3 regions of the Paenibacillus sp. TSM33 genome follow, and region 1 is predicted to be linked to each of the others. Evidence: riboswitches for the same ligand, from Rfam matches in the RefSeq annotation. Region 1 holds a riboswitch; each other region holds the start of a gene.

Evidence for each region. A riboswitch is a leader RNA that binds a small molecule or an ion and turns the genes downstream of it on or off. The one in region 1 is predicted to bind glycine.
Region 2: linked by a shared signal. The riboswitch ahead of sdaAB (L-serine ammonia-lyase, iron-sulfur-dependent subunit beta) and the one ahead of ACN6NF_RS19315 (alanine/glycine:cation symporter family protein) in region 1 are both predicted to bind glycine.
Region 3: linked by a shared signal. The riboswitch ahead of gcvT (glycine cleavage system aminomethyltransferase GcvT) and the one ahead of ACN6NF_RS19315 (alanine/glycine:cation symporter family protein) in region 1 are both predicted to bind glycine.

The regions. Positions count from the first base shown of each region.
Region 1 is NZ_JBLZXB010000018.1:67,849-71,124, forward strand. Features, by position in the region: partial or broken gene ACN6NF_RS19310 (NADH-dependent alcohol dehydrogenase) at 85-588, shown strand; gene ACN6NF_RS19315 (alanine/glycine:cation symporter family protein) at 646-2,064, opposite strand; glycine riboswitch at 2,221-2,315, opposite strand; glycine riboswitch at 2,327-2,411, opposite strand; gene ACN6NF_RS19320 (glycoside hydrolase family 1 protein) at 2,580-3,276, opposite strand, start outside.
Region 2 is NZ_JBLZXB010000005.1:14,265-17,540, forward strand. Features, by position in the region: gene ACN6NF_RS01725 (Ig-like domain-containing protein) at 1-519, shown strand, start outside; gene sdaAA (L-serine ammonia-lyase, iron-sulfur-dependent, subunit alpha) at 602-1,501, opposite strand; gene sdaAB (L-serine ammonia-lyase, iron-sulfur-dependent subunit beta) at 1,491-2,180, opposite strand; glycine riboswitch at 2,392-2,506, opposite strand; gene ACN6NF_RS01740 (DUF6359 domain-containing protein) at 2,721-3,276, shown strand, end outside.
Region 3 is NZ_JBLZXB010000017.1:1,406,255-1,409,530, reverse strand. Features, by position in the region: gene gcvPA (aminomethyl-transferring glycine dehydrogenase subunit GcvPA) at 1-439, opposite strand, end outside; gene gcvT (glycine cleavage system aminomethyltransferase GcvT) at 565-1,665, opposite strand; glycine riboswitch at 1,745-1,841, opposite strand; glycine riboswitch at 1,842-1,943, opposite strand; gene gcvH (glycine cleavage system protein GcvH) at 2,336-2,734, shown strand; gene ACN6NF_RS18175 (PTS mannitol transporter subunit IIBC) at 3,161-3,276, shown strand, end outside.

The DNA.
Region 1 (3,276 bases):
TGTATAATGGTTAATCGTCATTTCAAATAGCTTACATGGCCAAGTCAGATATTTAATGGGCTAGTCAAGATAAGAGATTACCATGTGATTGAAACGGCACCTAAGCTGCTGGAGGATTTGCACAACTATGAGCATCGCGAAACGATATTATATGCTGGGACGATTGCCCTGAACGGTACGCTGCAAATGGGCTACTTCGGGGATTGGGCTTCGCATACCATTGAACATGCACTATCTGCTGTATATGATATTCCTCATGCTGGCGGTCTAGCGATTCTGTTTCCCAACTGGATGAGACATACAGTGGATCAGGATGCTGCACGCATGAAGCGGCTGATGCTCAGTATGTTCGACTTGGACACTGTAGGTAAAACTGACAGAGAAATTGCCTTGGAAGGTATTGACCGTCTAAGTGCGTTCTGGACAAGTCTTGGTGCCCCTTCTACCCTGGCCGATTACAACATTAATGATGAACAATTGGAAAACATCGCAAGCATTGCGGCCCGTGAAATGGAGCACGGAGGTTTCGGTAATTATCAAAAGCTGAAACAGGAAGATATTTTAGCTATTTTGCGTGCATCGTTATAACAATTAAAAGGGAGTGTCCTCAAGCCTGTGATGGCTGAGAACACTCCCTTTTAGTATTTATGAATTCACCGTTTGTCCTTTTTCTTCTACTTGGATAGCCGCCCCTACATTGGCACCTGCAAGAATACCCTTGTCCTTATTAGGATACAAAGAATTCATATAGGTTCGGGTTTCTGCAACGACAATTCCCGACAAGCCGAGCAGTGCAATTAGGTTTGGAAAAGCCATCATTGCGTTAAAAATATCCGCCAGCAGCCAAATCGCATCCAGTTTAATGAACGCGCCCCCGCCAACCAGTACAATGAACAAATAACGATAAGGCTTGATCCACTTAACCCCAAGCAAGTATTCAACACAGCGTTCCCCGTAATAGTTCCAGCCGAGCATGGTGGTGAATGCGAACATAATCAGGATGATGGTGAGCAGCTCTGCTCCCAGCGGAAATGCACTGGAAAAGGCTTGCTGAGTCATCAAGCCTGCATCGGTAGGCCCGCTCCACACCCCGCTAACCAGTAACGTCAACCCGGTCATCACACAAATAACCATCGTATCAATAAATACGCCTGTCATGGAAATCAGCCCTTGTTCTGCAGGCCATTTGGTTTTGGCAGCCGCGGCTGCAATCGGTGCGCTGCCCAATCCAGCCTCATTGGCAAAAATACCTCTGGCTACCCCGCTGCGCATCGCCAGCATAATCGTAGCTCCTGCAAATCCACCCGTTGCCGATGTAGTTGAAAATGCCGAATGAAGCACAAGCGCGATGGCAGCAGGAAGCTGGTCAGCAAACCGAATCAGTACAATAATACAAATCAGTACATATAGTCCTGTTTTAAAAGGAACAACCTTCGTCGATACCTTGGCAATGCTTTTGAGTCCTCCAATGGTCACAAGAGCTGTAAGGACAGCAATAGTCAATGCTGTTACAATCGGCGGAACGCCAAAACTATTTTCAGTCGAAGATACAATCGCCTTGACCTGAGGAAATGTTCCAATTCCGAACAACGCTACCAGCATTCCCGAAAAAGCAAACAACATTGCCAATGGTTTAAAACGGCGTCCAAGGCCTTTTTCAATATAATACATCGGACCGCCGGAGAATTGTCCATTCCGATCCTTCACCCGGTATTTTACCGCAAGTACACCTTCTGCGTATTTCGTCGCCATCCCAAAAAAGGCTGCAACGACCATCCAGAACAAGGCCCCTGGCCCGCCCAGCTTAATGGCTGTTGCTACACCGACAATACTTCCTGTACCGACGGTAGCCGCCAGAGCCGTACTCAAAGCCGCAAAGCTGCTTACATCCCCGCTACCTTCGTTCGGTGCCTTACCGATGAGCTTGATCGCCAGGGGCAGGCGGAATACCTGCAACATTTTTAGACGTATGGTCAGCCATAACCCCGTTCCCATCACAAGGATGATGAGAGGCGCCCCCCATATCCAACTGCTAATCGTTTCTAACACATGTACCAAATTCATTTCAACCCGCTCCTCCAGCATATTAGAAAACAAAAAAGAGTCAAATCTGTTGATTCGACTCCTGGAGAGGTTAAAGGCACGAAAAATACAACCATCTTGTGCAGGATTCACCTCTAAAAGCTCATAAAAAGCCTAGGGCACTCCCTGTCACAGGTTATTCGCGTCTCTGTCCTTTTGCCTGAGAGTTTAAGCAGATGTGATCTGCGGTGCACCTTCGGCGCCCAATTAAGGGTCTCTCCAGAGTTCTGTCCGTTTACGGTCCCTGCTCGTTGCTGTAAATCAGCCTAAGCACCTGAGAGTTTTGCCCCTTCGGTTGGAACTTTCATTCCATCTCCCGCAAACATCAACCAGACATATGAAATTTTTATTCATTATACAGAAAAATTTCAGTTTATTACAAGTGAAAAATTTGTGAAGCCCTCTGAAAGAATCGATAGGGTATCTATACAAAAAGCGGGTACAGCAGATTGCATCCTGAGGATTTTCTCTGCTGTACCCGTCAAAACGATATGGAATTACAATTCTTCACCGTTGGTTGCTATCACATTTTTATACCAGTTAAATGAGTCCTTTTTGGAGCGTTGAAGCGTTCCGTTACCGTCATCATCCAGATCAACGTAAATAAATCCGTAGCGCTTGGACATTTCGGACGTAGACATGCTCACAAGGTCGATAGGACCCCAGCTGGTGTAACCAATTAGATCAACACCGTCAGCAATCGCTTCCTTCATTTGGGCAATATGCTGACGCAAGTAATCAATGCGATATGTGTCATGCACAGAGCCGTCTTCTTCTACCTTATCATACGCACCCAGGCCATTTTCTACGATGAACAGCGGCTTTTGATACCGATCATAAAACGTATTTAGTGTAACACGCAGGCCGATCGGATCGATCTGCCATCCCCAGTCGGAAGACTGCAAATATGGATTTTTCACACCGCCAATCAGGTTCCCCGCTGCCTTCTCTCCTTCTGGACCTGCCGATACGGTCAAGGTCATGTAGTAGCTAAATGAGATAAAATCGACCGTGTTATTTTTCAAAATTTCGGCATCGCCGGATTCTGTTTGGATCACAATATTATTCTCTTCAAAATAACGGTTCATATAGTTGGGATATTCCCCACGTGCATGCACATCCGTAAAGAACAGGTTCATTTGATTTTCATGCTGTGCTTTCAGGATATCCTCTGGGTTACACGTATGTGGGTAG
Region 2 (3,276 bases), on a different contig from region 1:
TTTACGGTAGAAGTAGACGTAGCGCAAAAGATTGAAGCGGATGCCATTGCATTATCACTGAAATCCGGGGATCAAAAAACGATTGCGATTGTGGTTAAATCCAGTGATGGTAAAGAAAAGGATGTTACAACTCAAGCTGAATGGAAAACCTCCAATTATAAGGTAGCCACCGTCAAAAAGGGTCAGGTTACCGCGGTCAGCTACGGTAAAGCTAACATTCAGGCGAAGTTCGGTGGGAAAGTGATCAGCGTGCCTGTTGATGTTGATACGCTTAAATACTTACAAACGGACGAAGTCGCCTTGACTTTGAAGGCAGGGCAGTTGGCTAAGGTTACAGCTACAGCCACGTATAAGGATGAGTCGGAAAAAGATGTTTCCAAGCCGGCTGTCTGGTCCTCATCCAGAATTATTGTTGCGACGGTCAAAGACGGTAACATTAAAGCACAGGGCAAGGGCAAAGCTGTAATTACCGTGAAATATGCAGGTAAAATGACGAAGGTACAGGTGACCGTTCAGTAATCTGTAATCGACTGAAAAGAAAAAGAGCAAGCATACGTCTAGAGACGACATGCTTGCTCTTTTATTTTTTAAAGCTTAGAAGCTACGACTTATGCTTCTTGGCCCGTGTGTTGCGTGTCAGTGATTCGGTCAAACGCTTGCCAGTGGGTGTCTGGGCCAAGCCGCCTTTGGCGGTCTCGCGGTGCTTTGATGGCATTGCGCTGCCGACTTCAAGCATTACGTCAATGACTTCGTCAGACGGAATGGCGCTGCGCACGCCTGCCAAAGCCATATCCGCTGCGGCAAGTGCGGTCACGGCTCCCAGTCCGTTGCGCACGATGCATGGAATCTCGACGAGTCCGGCGACGGGGTCGCAAATTAGACCGAGCGTGTTCTTGAGCGCTAGGCCTACGGCGTGAACGGCCTGCTCAGGTGTGCCGCCGCGTAGCTCGACCATCGCGCCAGCGGCCATCCCGATGGCTGAGCCAATCTCAGCCTGACAGCCTCCCTCCGCGCCGGAAATGAAGGAATTATTGGCGATGACGTAGCCAATGGCTCCGGCTGCGAACAAGCCGTGCACCATATGCTCATCATCCCAGCCGAACCGCTCCTGCGCACTAATGAACACACCGGGGATGACTCCACAAGAGCCAGCAGTGGGCGTAGCCACAATACGCCCCATGGACGCATTAACCTCCGACACGGAGAGCGCATAAGCCATGGCGAGTGCGGAGGCGTCGCCGGAGCAGGTTTCCCCTGTCCGCAGATACTCGGCCAGACGCTTGCCGTCGCCGCCCGTTAATCCGCTGCGGGATACGGTGTCTTGCGTCTGACCACGATGAACGGCCTCCTTCATGACTTCATAATATTCAGACATTTGGCGGAAGATTTCTTCTTCCGTTGTATTCGTCTCTTGTACCTGCTCTTGAATCATCAGGCGGCCAATCGTGGTGGATTCCTCCGCGCATATGGCGCTGATTTCATGCAGATGGCTAAATCGCATCAGATTCAGCTCCTTTTTTCAAATTAATCATTTTAATTTCGTACATATGTGGTAAGGATCGTAGTTTTGCGATCAGTTCAGCCGTAGGAGGACTGTCCGTTTCGATGGCTGTAAGTGCTTCACCATCCCGGCCTTTGCGATCCACATGCATATAGGCAATGTTAATGTCGGCAGCGCCGAGTGCTGAAGTCACCGCACCTAATGTACCGGGTTTATCCGAGTGAAGGAGCACTAACGTAGACAGTTCCCCGGTCAGGTTGACTCGGAATTCATTGAGCTGCTGGACATGGATGCTGCCGCCGCCAATGGAGGAGCCCAGCAATGTGCGCTGATCCTCACCCTTCCACAGCTCAAAACGGACGGTGTTCGGATGGGGCGCGGGTAGGCCGCTGACGGCAAATTCCACGTCCATTCCTGCCTGCTCCGCCCATTGCTCGGCATCTGGAATTCGATGGTCGTCCGTATCGTAATTAAGCAGTCCTGCGATGAGCGCCAGGTCTGTACCGTGTCCTTTGTATGTGTCAGCGAAGGAGCCGTACAATGTCATGCGGGCGCGGTCAGGCTGCGACCCGAGCCAGTGACGGGCAACGCGTGCAAGCCGCACCGCGCCTGCGGTGTGTGAACTGGAAGGTCCGGTCATGGCCGGACCGATAATGGAAAATACATCTTTGAAACGCATGGTGTGACCCCCTGTATGTTCTAGTACCATAGTATATGGTATTTCCGCGTTTGTGCGCGGCTATGACGGTTCCTAATGCTGACGTACAATGTGAGCGCAAAAAAGGACAGGATAAGGAAGTTTCCCTTATCTCTGTCCTCGTTACCTGAGAGTTTCGTGCGGTGTTCTTACCGCCTTACCCCTTGGGTGGCTTGCGCTCTCTCCAGAGTTGCGTCAGATGACGATACATGGACCTGAGAGATTATCCGCCAGCCGGGTGCTGGCGTCTTGCTCCTTCGGTGCCGCCAGCGTGTAAGCCCCTGGACAGACTCTCCCGTCATCTTCATTCGCGTATACCGTTCTACATATATTTCTTAGCGTAATGTATGCCGTGCTCGGTGTCAATCGCAGGGATTAAATTTTACATAAACAGGCGATTTTTCGATAACAAAGATTAAAATTTACATAATTATGGATGAAATCAGGAAGGAATTAGAAGATTGACAGCTAATCTGATAGAGGACAAGTACATTTATGGAATTATAGGAGGGATATTGACGTATGGTAAAAGGCTTGCGGTTCACAGGTTCACGCTTGAAAGGGGTGCTGCATCTGGCAGCGATCGTATCGCTGCTGATTGGGATCTTCGTTCCATTCGGTCAGGTCAAGGCAGAGGGAGCATTGACGGTAGACGAAGCACTTCAGCGCCAAGGCAGTGGAGGTACAGTGACGGTGGAAGGCTACATCGTCGGACATGCTACCGGATCGAAAACGGCTAATTTTTCTGCTCCGTTTGCAAATGATTTTAACGTACTGATTGCCGACCAGGCCAGTGAACGTAGCACGTCTAATCTATTAAATGTACAGCTGACATCAGCGTACAGAGGGCAATTTGGGCTAACAGGCCATCCTGAGCTGATTGGCAGCAAAATTCGTGTGACAGGTACGCTTGGCGCCTACAATAATTTTGGTGGAGTAAAAAGCCCGAGCGCTGTGGAACTGGTGAATGGAAGCGAGCCGGGTGAACCTAATCCTGGCAATCCAAGTCAACCTGGCTCGACGTTGCCGGACGGCAAAGGTAAAAAGGTGCTGTTCGATAATACGCACGCCCAGACAG
Region 3 (3,276 bases), on a different contig from region 1:
CCGCTTCCGCTAGAGCTGTCGCTCCATCGTACATGCTGGCATTAGCTACTGCCATGCCTGTCAATTCGCAAATATATGACTGGAATTCAAAAATGGCTTGCAGCTCGCCTTGGCTTACTTCCGGCTGATAGGGGGTGTAGGCTGTGTAAAATTCGGAACGTGAGGTGATGTGCTGAATGACGGACGGAATATGATGATCATAAATACCTGCACCAAGAAAGCTGGTATGTGTGTCTGTATTGGCGTTGTGTCTGGCCAGCTCGGCCATGTGGCGAGTTAAGGCTCTTTCGTCAAGCCGAGAGGAAAGAGGGAGTTCTCCTTGGTATCGAATAGCCTCTGGAATGTCACTGAATAAATCATCAATGGATGATACGCCCACCACACGCAGCATTTCGGTTTGATCTTGTTCGGTCATAGGGAGATAGCGATGCTGCTTCATAGATTCTGGCTCCTTTCGGAAAAGCAAAGTTTAAAATTGAAGATTAGTTCATCAATAGTCGTGAATTCAAAATCAAGAAGTATATATCAGACATGATCGCTTTTTTAGAGTGATGAGGATTAAGATCAGCGTGACCGTTTATAAAAGGGGGCTGGGACCACTTCCGCACGCAGGCGTTTACCACGAATTTCGACCTCCAGCGGTGTAGATAGGGTGCTAAAACGACTGTCCACCAGGGCCAGCCCCAGATTGCGCTTCAAGGTGGGCGATTGAGTCCCCGTTGTGACCTCACCGATATGTTGGCCCTCCGCGAAGACTGGATAATGAGCGCGCGGGATACCGCGGTCAATCATTTCCAGCCCGATCAGCTTGCGAGGAATTCCTTGTTCTTTCTGGCGTTGCAGTGCTTCCCTGCCGATAAAATCTCCTTTATTCAGCTTGACGAAGAAACCTAAACCAGCCTCAAGCGGTGAAATCGTGGCAGATAACTCCTGTCCGTACAGCGGCAGCCGTGCCTCAAACCGCAGTGTATCGCGAGCACCAAGCCCAGCGGGAATTAGCCCATACGATTCACCGCAACGAAGCAAACCATCCCACACGGCGGGTGCTTCCTCAGCAGGTATATAAAATTCAAAACCGTCTTCGCCGGTATATCCGGTTCGGGAGACGAGCGCTTTTGCTCCGAACAATTGCACGTTCTCATGGAATCGGAAAGATGCCAGATTCGTAATATCTGCATTTGTCACGGCTGCGGCAATACGTGCTGCTTCCGGTCCTTGTAATGCCAGCAATGCTATCGCATCAGATACATTCTCCAGATGAACCGATGTAGGTACGTGGCGCATGAGCCAATCCCAATCTTTGTCGATGTTGGAGGCATTCACAACGAGCATATAGCGCTCGGGTCCTTTGCAGTATACAAGCAAGTCGTCCACTATGCCTCCATCGGGGTAACACAGGAGTGAATATTGTGCCTGGCCCGGTTCCAACTGGCTGACATCATTTGTGGTTACCTGTTGCAAAAAAGCCTCGGCTTCTTTGCCCTCAACCAAAAACTCGCCCATGTGCGAGACATCGAATAAACCCGCACGTTGCCGGACGGCCTCATGCTCCTTTTGGATGCCGCTAAACTGAACGGGAAGCTCCCACCCGCCAAAGTCAATACAACGAACCCCGGGCTGCGTCCCGTAGGACGAAAATAATGGTGTTCTTCGCAAATTAGACATTTTTTCACTCCTATCCAGTGTAATCGGCTAAACAAAAAAGACAGGCTGAAAGAAACGTATAGACGGCAGTCCATACTCTTCTTTCAGCTCTGTCCTTGATACCAGAAAGTTACCCCGGTATGAACCAGGTTTCCTCTTGGGTGATCCGCTCTAATCGCGAATGCTCTCCAGAGATGCGTCCGGCAGAGGTCCTTTTGCCTGAGAGATTCACCTGCAATGCAAGTTTACTCCTTCGGCGCTACCTTTTGGATCAACGGTACGTTACCCGGTTTTGCAGATAACAACTTGATCCGATTCGCGTGCACAACTGTCTCACAAGCGACAACGGCTATGCGAATCTTTTTGGTAGTCTCTCCCTCCGCGTTCATCCGCGTTTGCAGTTGTCGGGGTATTTCCAAAAGCATTTGCTATAACCCATTAATACGCAAATTCATTCAAAATGTCAATAAAAATGTCATATAAAACAATCCAAAAAACATTTAATGTATAAATAAGGATATGTAAGCGTTTGTTACAAGTTATCATTTTTTAATATTCTATGCTATACGAGATAACATGAAGTATTTTTGTTAGTATTATTGACATGAGTGTTCTTGTTGTCATAATCTTAACCTGTCTAATACAGGTGATTAAAAACATTTTATTCATGTGGAAGTGAGGGGAAAGCAAGATGAGTGAAGTGAAACAGGAACTTTGGTATACAGACGAACATGAGTGGGTTCAGCGCACAGCGGACGGGACGTTGCGGATCGGCATTACAGACTTTGCACAGCATCAACTGGGTGATATTGTTTTTGTGGAATTACCTGAGGCGGGAGCAACGATTAAACAGGGGGCAGAGATTGGTACAATTGAATCGGTGAAGACTGTATCCGATCTTTTTGCTCCGGTGGCGGGAACTGTATTGAAAGTGAATGAAGCTCTGGAAAGCACACCGGAGCTGGTGAATGAATCTCCCTATGAGAAGGGATGGATGATCGAAGTAGAGATAGGCAATGATGTCGAGGAAGCTGTGGGCAAGCTGCTGTCTGCAGATCAGTACGAGCAGTTGATTTTGGATGAGCAATAATGAGCAATACAGGATGAAATATTAGCGCTTTATTCTAAATTTTTATATGGATATTGATTTGAATAAGAGCATCGTTAGTCCGCTCGCTTTGTGTATAAAATAGTCGCTATGTTCTGACATGGCGGCTATTTTTTTGTTGTCTTTTAGAAGACGTATTTACGTAACTCAATCAGATTTAGAGGAGAACTCCTCTATACAATTGCACAGATGTACAGCACTGTTTTTTCGACTAATTTCTATTGATATCGGTCATATTAAGAAGAATTATGCAGGTATAATGCCTTGTCGTTACTTTAAATTTAAATGTTGTCATCAATGTTCATGACGAAAGTACGTTTTCATTTCGTTGATGAAGATAGCGCTGTCATTTAGTATGAATTTTAAGAAAAGGTAGTGATGCTATTTACTCACAAGGAGGATATGGATATGAGCACAGTGGACACAAAGTCCAGTTCAAACGGTGGTGCCCGTGTCGCCGTTCAGCGTTTTGGCCGTTTTCTCAGCGGTATGGTTATGCCCAATATGGGAGCCTTTATCGCATG